Regions from separate parts of the Clostridium sp. 19966 genome, predicted to be linked through region 2. Evidence: a T-box and tRNA genes for the amino acid it is inferred to sense, from the RefSeq annotation. Region 2 holds a T-box; the other holds one or more tRNA genes.

Region 1 (5,330 bases), on a different contig from region 2:
GCGGAGGCATAAAGGATGAAAACTGCGAAATATATCTTGAAAATGGAGCCAGCCATGTTATAGTGACATCTTATGTATTTAAGGACGGAGAGATAAATTTCCATAATCTTAATAAGCTTGTAGCTAAAATCGGCAAAGAAAGGTTGGTTTTAGATTTAAGCTGCAGAGAAAAGCAAGGTGAATATTTTGTGGTTACGGACAGATGGCAAAAATTCACCAAGGTAAAGATTGAAAAGAACACTATAAAGGAGCTGGAGAGCTACTGTGATGAATTTTTGATACACGCTGTGGATGTGGAAGGCAAGAGCAGCGGTATACAGAAAAACTTAGTTAAAATTTTGGGAGAGCTCATCAGCATTCCAGCCACTTATGCAGGCGGCATAAGCAGCTTTGAAGACATGGAAGAGATAAGAACTCTTGGAAAAGGAAACATAGATTTCACCGTAGGAAGTTCTCTAGATATATTTGGTGGAAGGCTGAGCTATGATAGGGTTAAACATATTTGACTGGATATGTTTTAAAAGAAGGAAAGTCTAAAAAGCTTTCCTTTTGATATTTCCTGGGGAATATGAGGGCTTCCATATAAACCATTATTTAGCTTTGCTTATATGCTTATGCCTTGGATCTCTAACTTTAAAGTACAGTATTGCAAAAGCTGCAATTGAGGAAAGCATGGTTATAAGAAACAAATAATTATATCCGAATATATCTGCTATGGAGCCCATAGGGAGAACTATTAAGGATATTGGAATCATGATTATGCTGCTTATGGCTATATAGGCAGCTCTTTCACTGCTGCTGCAAAACTCTACTGTGATATTGCTTACGGAAACATCCCTAGCACCTTGAGCTATGGAAGCAAGCACAAATATAATATAAAAAATAGCTACATTCCCAGCCAGCATTGCAATAATAGCTCCTAAGGCGCAGGATATCATTCCAATTACAAGGTTAAGCTTATGACCTTTTTTATCACCTAGATAGCCAAGTACCAAGTTTCCAGCTACATAAGCAATGGAGGTGACAGTGGTAAATATTCCTGCATAGGAGTCTGGAAGAGAAAAATGCTTTATGGAATATACGGAATAAAATGCAGTTACAGCTATGCCTAGCTCAAAAAAAGCTCTGGATATAACGAAGCTTCTGAAATCTTTATTGCCTTTTAGTATGGATGGAATTCCCTTTACAAATAGCCAAAAATCCTCAGTGTTTTCATTAACTTCATCCTCAGGTTCCTTCAAAAATACAAAGGCTGCCCAAGAAATCATAAGAATAGCGAAGCATATAAAAAATAGAGCAGCATAATTATAAGGATAAGCTATATTGCCAATGATATAAGCAGTAAAAAAAGAACCAATTATTCCGAATAGTTGTCCTATTATAGCTCTGGCAGACATCAGTCTTCCTCTTAAGGATATAGGAGTGATTTTTGATATGAGGTCAAACCAAACCGGACCTGAAAGACCTCCAGCCACCATATAAAAAACCAGCATAAAAAGAGCAGAAAATAAAACTATATTAGGAGCCTTGCTGCCCCAAATTACAGTAACAGTTCCTAAAATAAGCCATGGAATTCTCTGAAGCAGACCAATAAAAGCTGTAAAAGGCTTTTTAACAGACAAATTCTTAACATAATGAGCAGCAAATAATTGAGGAAAGCTGCTGCCGGCAATAGTAATAAAAGGTATCAAAGAAATTAAAAAATTGTTGGCTCCCAGCTTCTTTAAAAATACAGGAAAGATAGTGTTAAAGGATATAAACACCAGCCCCAAGGAAAAAGCAGCTCCGTCCACAGAATTTAATATAAAATTGTATTTTACGTTCTTTTGTATAAATTTATCTCTTTCATCTTTGCTCATCATTTTTGCCAACCCCATCCTACCCTTCATAAAATTAAAACCTTTTCTTAAGGTATATTTTATGAAGTATGAGACATAAAAACAATTGGATTTTTTTCTATAAATAATCATGGATAAATGGAGATTTTTATAAAGCATGTGGGTCAAGCATTCATAGAAGTGCATAAAATTAATTGACTTTGAATCGTAATTATAAAATGAAGGTCTATGAAAACACACAATATTGACTATAGTATACAAATAGGAGTATATTATAAAGGTAAAGCCTAATTATAGGCTAAAAGAGAATATGCTTCCATGGCGCAGCTGGTAGCGCAACTGATTCGTAATCAGTAGGTCAGCGGTTCGATTCCGCTTGGGAGCTTAGTGATATCAAGGGTTGAAGAGATTCAACCCTTTTTGTTTTTTGTAATTGACGACGGATTGACGACGGGAAAATAAATACTTTATATTTGAAAATTTAATGTTAAAGTTGAAATGTAATTCCTTTAATTAAAACATAATATATTGGAAATTGTCACGTCCATAATTTCTATTAAGTAACTAGTAAATATCGAAAAAAGTTAAAAATAGAAGGAAATTTCGATTAATTGTAGAAATAGTAAATATGAATAATCGGGAGTGATATTATGGAAAATGATACAATAAATAGAGAGGCAAGTGATTCTGACAAAGGGAGAATATTGCAAAAATTAAGAGCCGTCGATCGACTACTTGATTTTCATTTAGAAAGTAATGATGTTATGCATTTTTTTTGTACAATTGAATATAAAGAGGATAAATACGAAAAATTCATAACAAAAGAAGGCGTATATAAAAATTATGAACAGAATAAAGATTATAAAGAGGGAACAGTCTTCACTTTTAATAGTGAAGAAGTCTACAAAACTATAACAAGTTTTTTAGACGTTTGGATTGAAGAAAAACTAAGTAAAAGTATACAGTTTGGATTTTATACTAATGCCGTTTATGGAAATGAATATAAAACTGGCATATTGAAAGATATTATGCAAGATAAAGTTGAAATTCCGCTTTTGGAATCACTGAAATTACATAATTATAAAGAAAAAGGTGTATTTAATTTATTGGTAAGAGCATGTTGTAAAGCTTATGAGAAAATATACAGTAATCATAAGGAGAAAGGAAACAGTGATATTATAAGAGAATTTTCTGATGATGATTGGGATATTTTCTTTAAGTCAATAACATGGGAATTTGATAGCATTGTTGATAATGAGCTTAAAGACAGAATAAAAACTAAAATTAGAAAGTCTCGCTATTTTGATTCAAATTTATATAATCAAGAAGAGTTTATAATGGCAAGATTGGAAAATTTGATAGAAGAAAGTCAATTTGCTTCAGATATGGCAGGAAGATTTGTACACGTTTCACAGGTAAACCAAGTATTTCTTGAAATTAGTAGAGGAGTTAATTTAAAAGTAGATAAAGCTTACGAGGATTGGGACAACCTTCCTGAGCCTACTGATAAAAGAAATATTATAGAAAAAATAAAAGCTGTTTGTCCCACTTATGGAGATAGAAATATTGGTAAAATATCAAGGCGCGTTTCAGCAGGAAGAAGTGAACATAAGAACGTAGATGAACGAGAATCTAAATCTTATCAATATAGAGTATATGAGGCTTGCGATGACGTGATTGACAAGTACCTTGTAGAAAAAAATAAAGAAATAGATGAGGATACTATTAATAATGTGTTTAAACAGCTAAAATGCTATTCAGAAGAATATTTAAAGGACAAATCTCGTGACTATAGGTATTGCTTTAAGAATAGTGATGTTTTAGAAAAAACAATATTAATATTATATGATAGTTGTTTTTTATCTTTTGAAAAGGGTGAAAATAATGGATGAAAATAGAAGTAAATCTAAAAAGCGTATAATGTTCATAGAAAGTGAAGATTATTATTTTATAACATATAATTTGCTTTTAATATTATATAAATTTAACTGCTTAAGTATTGATACTGCATTTAAATATCCTGAAAAATTAGCTTCATTAATATATTTTATATCAAATTATAAAAATATAAATTTATTTAAAATGGCTATAGATAAAAATATAATATTAAATAGTACTGATAAGGAAAGAATATTAGACATATATGCTAAATCAAAAATTATTAAAAAGGATTTACTTAGGATATTATTCGCATTAGAACGAAAAAAGATAATAAATTTAATAAAAAACGATGAAGTAATAGAAGTAAGTGTTAATATGAATTCATTAGGGAAAGATTTTTTTAAAAATAGATTGTTTAATATTGAAATGGACAATATAGATGAAATAAAAAAAATCTGGTCTAGATTAAGAACTGTGAAATATAGTACCTATTATGATAAAATTTTTAAAGAAAATGGGGTGGCGAAATGGGATTCCTAGCGATAAGAAAGGTAATGTATATTGGAGAAAAATATACATATGAATCACCATGGCTTAATAATGGATTAAATATAATTAATGGGGGAAATGGTACTGGTAAGACCACTCTAATGAATTTAATATATTTTGCATTGGGAGGATCAGTAGGAGCTTTTGATAAAAGCAGTAAAAAAAGTAAGCATACTCAAATTTGTAGTGATAAAAATAATTATGTGAAATTATTTGTAGAAATAGATAATAAAGGTTATTGCTTAACAAGATTTATATATGAAAATGATATAACTGTTCTAGCTAGTGGTGAAGCAATCGGAGTTTTTCCGGTGAATAGATATAATGATAGTTTTACATTTTCCGATTGGTTATTAGATCAATTGCATATAGAAGTGCTTGAAATATTTCAAGGAAACATAAACTGGAAATTAAATTTTTATGATTTAATGAGGCTAATTTATCATGATCAACAAGCAGATCCTAGCCCGATTTATAAGACATTAGATAATAATTTCTATTTAGCAGATTCTGAGATGTATAGAAAAGCTATTTTTGAAGTTTTAATGGGAAAATCATATGGAGAATACTATAAAAAGGTTTCTGAACTAAAGAGAAAAGAAAAGCAAAAAGAATTGAAATCAGAAGTATTAAGCTCATATAAAGTTGTTAGAAAAGAGCTATTAGATGATGAAGATGAAGTGAACAGTATATTTTTAACTGAAAAAAATAATGAGTTAAAAATACAATTAAATATGTTATATAACTATAGAAATTCTATGAGATTGGTACCTAACACTACAAAATCGACATTATCTCAATTTGAAAATCTAAATAAGGAACTTTTAATTTATCAAGAAGAATTAAATGAAATGATATATGAATATGATAGAATCATAAGAGAGAAAGATAGTATAGTAGTTTTGAAAAACGATGCATTTATAGAACTTCAACAAATAAAAAAAATTATATTTACTCAGGAAAAAATAGATGTATTTAATCCAGATGTATGTCCATATTGCTTATCAAAGGTAGAACGAAAGGAAAATCACTGTATTTGCGGAAATGAAATTAAAGAAGATG
Region 2 (5,330 bases):
TATTTCTTTATTTTCAATAGCATCAATCAAATCGCTGGTATTTATGAGTGACCCTCTAGCCGTATTTATGATAAATGTTCCTTTTTTCATCTTAGCTATGCTATCTTTATTTATAAGATGATAGTTATCCTCGGTAGCAGGTGCATGAAGAGTGATGATATCGCTTTTCTTAAAAAGTTCATCTAAAGTTACATAACTAGCCATAGACTTCAATTTATCATTTTCATATAAATCATATGCTATAATATTGCAATCAAATCCCGTTAAATTCTTGATTACAGTAGCACCAATTCTTCCCGTTCCAATAACTCCAACAGTTAAATTATGCAATTCCTTGCCTTGAATTCCCACTAGAGAGTAATCTTGCACATTGCTCCTTTCTAATATAGCCTTCACCTTTCTTGTAACCATAAGAATCATCATAGCTGTGTAATCTGCTACACTTCTTGGAGAATAAGTTACATTTCCCACATGAATACCTAATTCCTTAGCTTTCTGTATGTCTATATGATCATATCCTATAGTTCTTGTAGATATAAACTTCACTCCATTTTCATAAAATTTTCCCATAAGCTCAGATGATATAGGAGTTGTAATTATACTTATGCAGTCAAAATCTTTAGCAAGATCAGCATTTTCTATACTTGGTCCTTCTTTATATAAGGTCAATTCCACATTATATTTGTTTTTGAACTCTTCAAAATACTGTGCCTCATCTTGTCTATAACTATATACTAAAATCTTCATAATTTTTTCTTCCTTTCCTACTATATAATATATATTTTATCATTAAAATTTTTATATCGCACAGAAATTTTTTATTAAAAACTAAAGGATGTTTTAAAGACGAAGCATTTAAAACACCCTTTTTATTATTTATAATTATTTAACTTTATCCGCTATCTCTTTTATAATTCTTTCAACAAAAGTATCCAAAGCTAATGCTCCTTCATCTCCATTTACTCTGCTTCTTACTGCTACCTCCTTGTTTTCAGCTTCCTTTTCTCCTAATATTAATAGATAAGGAACTCTCTCCATACGTCCTTCACGAATCTTATAGCCGATTTTTTCAGCTCTATAATCTGCTTCTACTCTCACTCTTGCTGCTTGAAGTTTTTTAACAACTTCTTCAGTATAATCATGATATTTTTCAGATATAGGTAGTACCTTTACCTGTACTGGAGCAATCCAGGTTGGAAAAGCTCCTGCATATTTTTCAATAAGCATTGCTAAAGTTCTTTCATAGCATCCTATGGAAGTTCTATGGATTATATAAGGATGTTTCTTTTCTCCATCTTTATCCACATAGGTCATTCCAAATCTTTTTGCTAAAGCGAAGTCTATTTGAACAGTTATTATAGTATCCTCTTTCCCATGAACATTCTTAAATTGTATATCTAGCTTTGGACCATAGAATGCAGCTTCTCCTTCTGCTTCCTTATATTTTAAGCCTATATGATCAAGTATATTTCTCATTATATTCTGAGTTCTTTCCCACTCTTCTTCAGAGCCAATATACTTCTCTTTATTTTTTGAGTCCCATTTAGAAAACCTATAGCTTACATCCCCTTCTATACCAAGGGTAGTCATCATGAAATTGATTAAATCTACAACTCCTTTAAATTCTTCCTCTAATTGATCTGGTCTAACTACAAGATGTCCTTCTGAAATAGTAAATTGTCTTACTCTTATAAGTCCGTGCATTTCTCCAGAAGATTCATTCCTAAAAAGTGTTGAAGTTTCACCATATCTTATAGGCAAATCCCTATAACTCTTCTGATCATTATTATATATTGTAAATTGGAATGGACAAGTCATTGGTCTTAGAGCAAACACTTCTTCATCCTTTTCTTCATCACCTAACACAAACATATCTTCCTTATAATGATCCCAGTGACCAGATACCTTATAAAGATCGCTCTTAGCCATAAAAGGAGTTTTTGTTAAAACATATCCTCTTCTCTCCTCTTCATCCTCTACAAATCTTTGAAGTACCTGAACTACCTTTGCTCCCTTTGGCATTAACAAAGGGAGACCCTGTCCTATAACATCAGAAGTAGTAAATAAGCCAAGCTCTCTTCCTAGTTTATTATGATCTCTCTTCTTAGCTTCTTCTACTCTTACAAGATGCTCTTCAAGCTCAGATTTTTTAGTAAAAGAAGTCCCATATATACGAGTAAGCATTTTATTTTTTTCACTGCCTCTCCAATATGCTCCTGCCACTAAAGTAAGCTTAGAGGCTTTTATATATTTAGTATTTAAAAGGTGTGGTCCGGCACAAAGATCTACAAATTCTCCCTGCCTATAAAAGGATATTACCGCATCCTCTGGAAGATCCTTTATAAGTTCAACTTTATAATTTTCTTTCTTTTCGTCCATAAATGCTAATGCTTCAGCTCTTGGAAGCTCAAATCTCTCAATAGGAAGTTCCTCTTTAACTATCTTTTTCATTTCAGCTTCAATTTTTTCAATTTCTTCTGCTGAGAAAGAACCTTCTTTATCAAAATCATAATAAAAACCATCATCAATAGCTGGACCTATAGCAAGCTTTGTATCTGGAAATAATCTTTTTACAGCTTGAGCCAGTACATGCGAAGTTGTATGCCAAAAAGCCTTTTTACCTTCTTCATCTTCAAATTTTAATATACTTAATTCACTGTCTTCTTTAATTATAAATCTAAGATCCTCTACCTTACCATTAATCAAACCAGCAAAGGTATTTCTTGCAAGACCTTCACTAATATCCTTTGCTACATCTATTATGGCCACAGGTGATTCATATTCTTTTACTGAGCCATCTTTTAATTTTATTTTTATCATTTTACTCATCCTTTCTTTAATATGTATAAAATAAAAAACTCTCATCTCTTTTCAACTTTGAAAAGGGACGAGAGTATAAATTCCCGCGGTTCCACCCAAATTAGCTGCATTATAAAAATAAAAGCAGTTCACTTTAATAATTTTAACGGATTTACCGGACTTTATTAGAGTCACTCTGAGGTGGTATTCAACATTTGCAAATTTAAGAATACTTTCAGCTGCTGTATTCTCTCTCTTTAAATCCTTCAATGCCTACTGTCCTCATCATAGAATTACATATTTACTTTAAATAATTATATCACTTTTATTAGCACTGTCAATTGCAATAAATTTATTTTTCAAAAATGCATCCTTTTTTTCGTTTCATATTTAAATTTCTTATCTCCAAAAATTATCATAGCAATAATTGTTATTACTCCATACACCGCCGAAATTATGCTTGGCCAAAGCACAAATTTGAATATCAATCTAGCAACTATAGGTATAAAGCAAATAATAACTATAGACGTCTGAAAAAGATAGAATTCTTTCCAAGTCATTTTTATACATATAACTATCACTGTTACTATAAGTGAGGATCCCCATAAAACAAAAGGCACCACATAGCTCATAGCCCATCCATTTTGATTAAAGGTGCTATCCACTACAACCAAAAATACACTTACTAAGATATTATCTTCTACCACCATCATGGCAGTTATTTTCTTTTTTATAAGCGGCTTTACTATAATAAAAAATGTCAGCCATATACCAAATATAGCTACTGTACACCAAAAATAATAATGTGGTGTGAGCAAATTAATTATAAATAATATGATACTTGCCGAAACAAGAATAAAAATCGATATTTTCATCTGTTTGCCGGTAGTTTTTACCACGCCTTTTCCAACACCAGGGTATACTTTATACTCTTCTTTTTCAATCAAATGTTTTCCGCATAGTGGACAATTATTTGCATTATACTTTATTTCAACATGACAGTTTCTACACTTCATACTACATATCCTCCTAATAATTCGCTTCCACACTAACAGATATACCATAACTAACTAAAGAATCTGTAAAGCTTTTGGTTACAGTATTTTCTAATATGGTGCTAGTAAAAGATATGCTCATCACATCATTAAAGCTTATAACAGCACAATTAAATACATTTTCTCTTGGCGCTCCCAAAACAAAATCAAACCTATCTATGTACTTTATCATTTCAACAGGCAAGGTAAGGTTTCCTATATTTGATAAAGTAGATGTAGTTATTCTTTCTCCATATAAACTAAAATTTGCTTTCAGCACTAGATTTTTTAAAAATAATGGAGCTAAACGCATTAAAATATTTTTCTCAGCATTTACATTTCCACTAAATTTGCTTCTTAACGCCGATATTTCAGTTCCTTCTCTTATTTGTCTTGAAACTTCTCTGCATATTTCTTCAAGATTAACATTGTCTGCCTCTACTTCTGGTTTATATTCTACATTTACATAAGAAGAAAAGTTTCTAACAGTTTTAGAAGCAAACCGTTTTCTCAGGTTTATTGGCACAGATATCTTTATAGGCTTTTTTTCTCCAGGATGATAAATTCTAGCATTGAGTACGGAGTGTATGAATAGAGCCGTTAAAAATTCAGTTACTGTAGCATTGAATTTATTTGCTGCAACCTTTAGTGAATTAACACTAACTATCACATGAAGCACCTTTAATGTGTTTCTTTTAATTGGTGTTCCTTTAATTTTAAAAGCTATGCTTTCTTTTAGATTCAGCTTATCCTCGGATGCTGCAACATGAAAAAAAGAATCTTCCGTTTCCTCAGCACTAGGTAAATCTTTATAGTGAAAAATATTGTATCTATCTAAATCTAAGGCTTCTTTAATTGGTTCTTCCCCATTAAGTGATGTTATATAATTAAATATTAATGTTTTTAGAAAAACTGTAGCCCCAAAACCATCTGTGATAGAGTGAAATACTTCTAATGATATCCTTCTGTTGTAATAAAGCACTCTAAAAAGATACCCTTTATCCTTCTCTTCTGAAAAAGGAGCCGCAGCATAATCGCTTTCCATTCTTACCTCTGGTTCGCACTCATTAGGTTCAAAATAATACCAAAATAATCCCTTAGTGAAATGTACAGAAAAGGTAGGAAATCTTCTATATGTTATATTTAATGCTTTTTGTAATATTTCTGGGTGAACCTTTTCTTTTAAAACAGCATCAATTCTGAATACTGGTGCCCAATTAGTTTCCCGTATAGCTGGATATATTTTAGCTGCATTATCCAATTTATACCAAGTTTCTTCCATTATTCTCTTCTCCCTGCCATCTAATATTTCGCTTCATTTTTAATATTATTTTTCTTTGAAGAGTTTTTTAATGCTTTCTAGTCCATCCACTATTTCCTGCTTTGAAAAATTGTATCTGGTAAGTTCATCTTCTTCTAATTTATTGATCTCACTATAGAACCACAATGCTACTTCAAAATACTTTGGAGATTTATGCTTTTCAAGGGTATCAAATA

Evidence for each region. A T-box is a leader RNA that pairs with one kind of tRNA and senses whether it is charged. The one in region 2 lies ahead of thrS (threonine--tRNA ligase), so its partner is inferred to be a tRNA-Thr.
Region 1: it encodes a tRNA-Thr, which carries the amino acid that the T-box ahead of thrS (threonine--tRNA ligase) is inferred to sense. The anticodon was not compared.

Annotation. Positions count from the first base shown of each region.
Region 1 is NZ_JACTOJ010000012.1:28,545-33,874, reverse strand. Features, by position in the region: gene hisA (phosphoribosylformimino-5-aminoimidazole carboxamide ribotide isomerase) at 1-506, shown strand, start outside; gene IAI10_RS13340 (MFS transporter) at 591-1,862, opposite strand; tRNA gene IAI10_RS13335 (tRNA-Thr) at 2,151-2,223, shown strand; gene IAI10_RS13330 (hypothetical protein) at 2,489-3,730, shown strand; gene IAI10_RS13325 (hypothetical protein) at 3,723-4,259, shown strand; gene IAI10_RS13320 (hypothetical protein) at 4,247-5,330, shown strand, end outside.
Region 2 is NZ_JACTOJ010000016.1:109,739-115,068, reverse strand. Features, by position in the region: gene IAI10_RS16100 (D-isomer specific 2-hydroxyacid dehydrogenase family protein) at 1-747, opposite strand, end outside; gene thrS (threonine--tRNA ligase) at 883-2,820, opposite strand; T-box leader at 2,881-3,097, opposite strand; gene IAI10_RS16090 (DUF6320 domain-containing protein) at 3,159-3,815, opposite strand; gene IAI10_RS16085 (hypothetical protein) at 3,829-5,115, opposite strand; gene IAI10_RS16080 (DUF6483 family protein) at 5,161-5,330, opposite strand, start outside.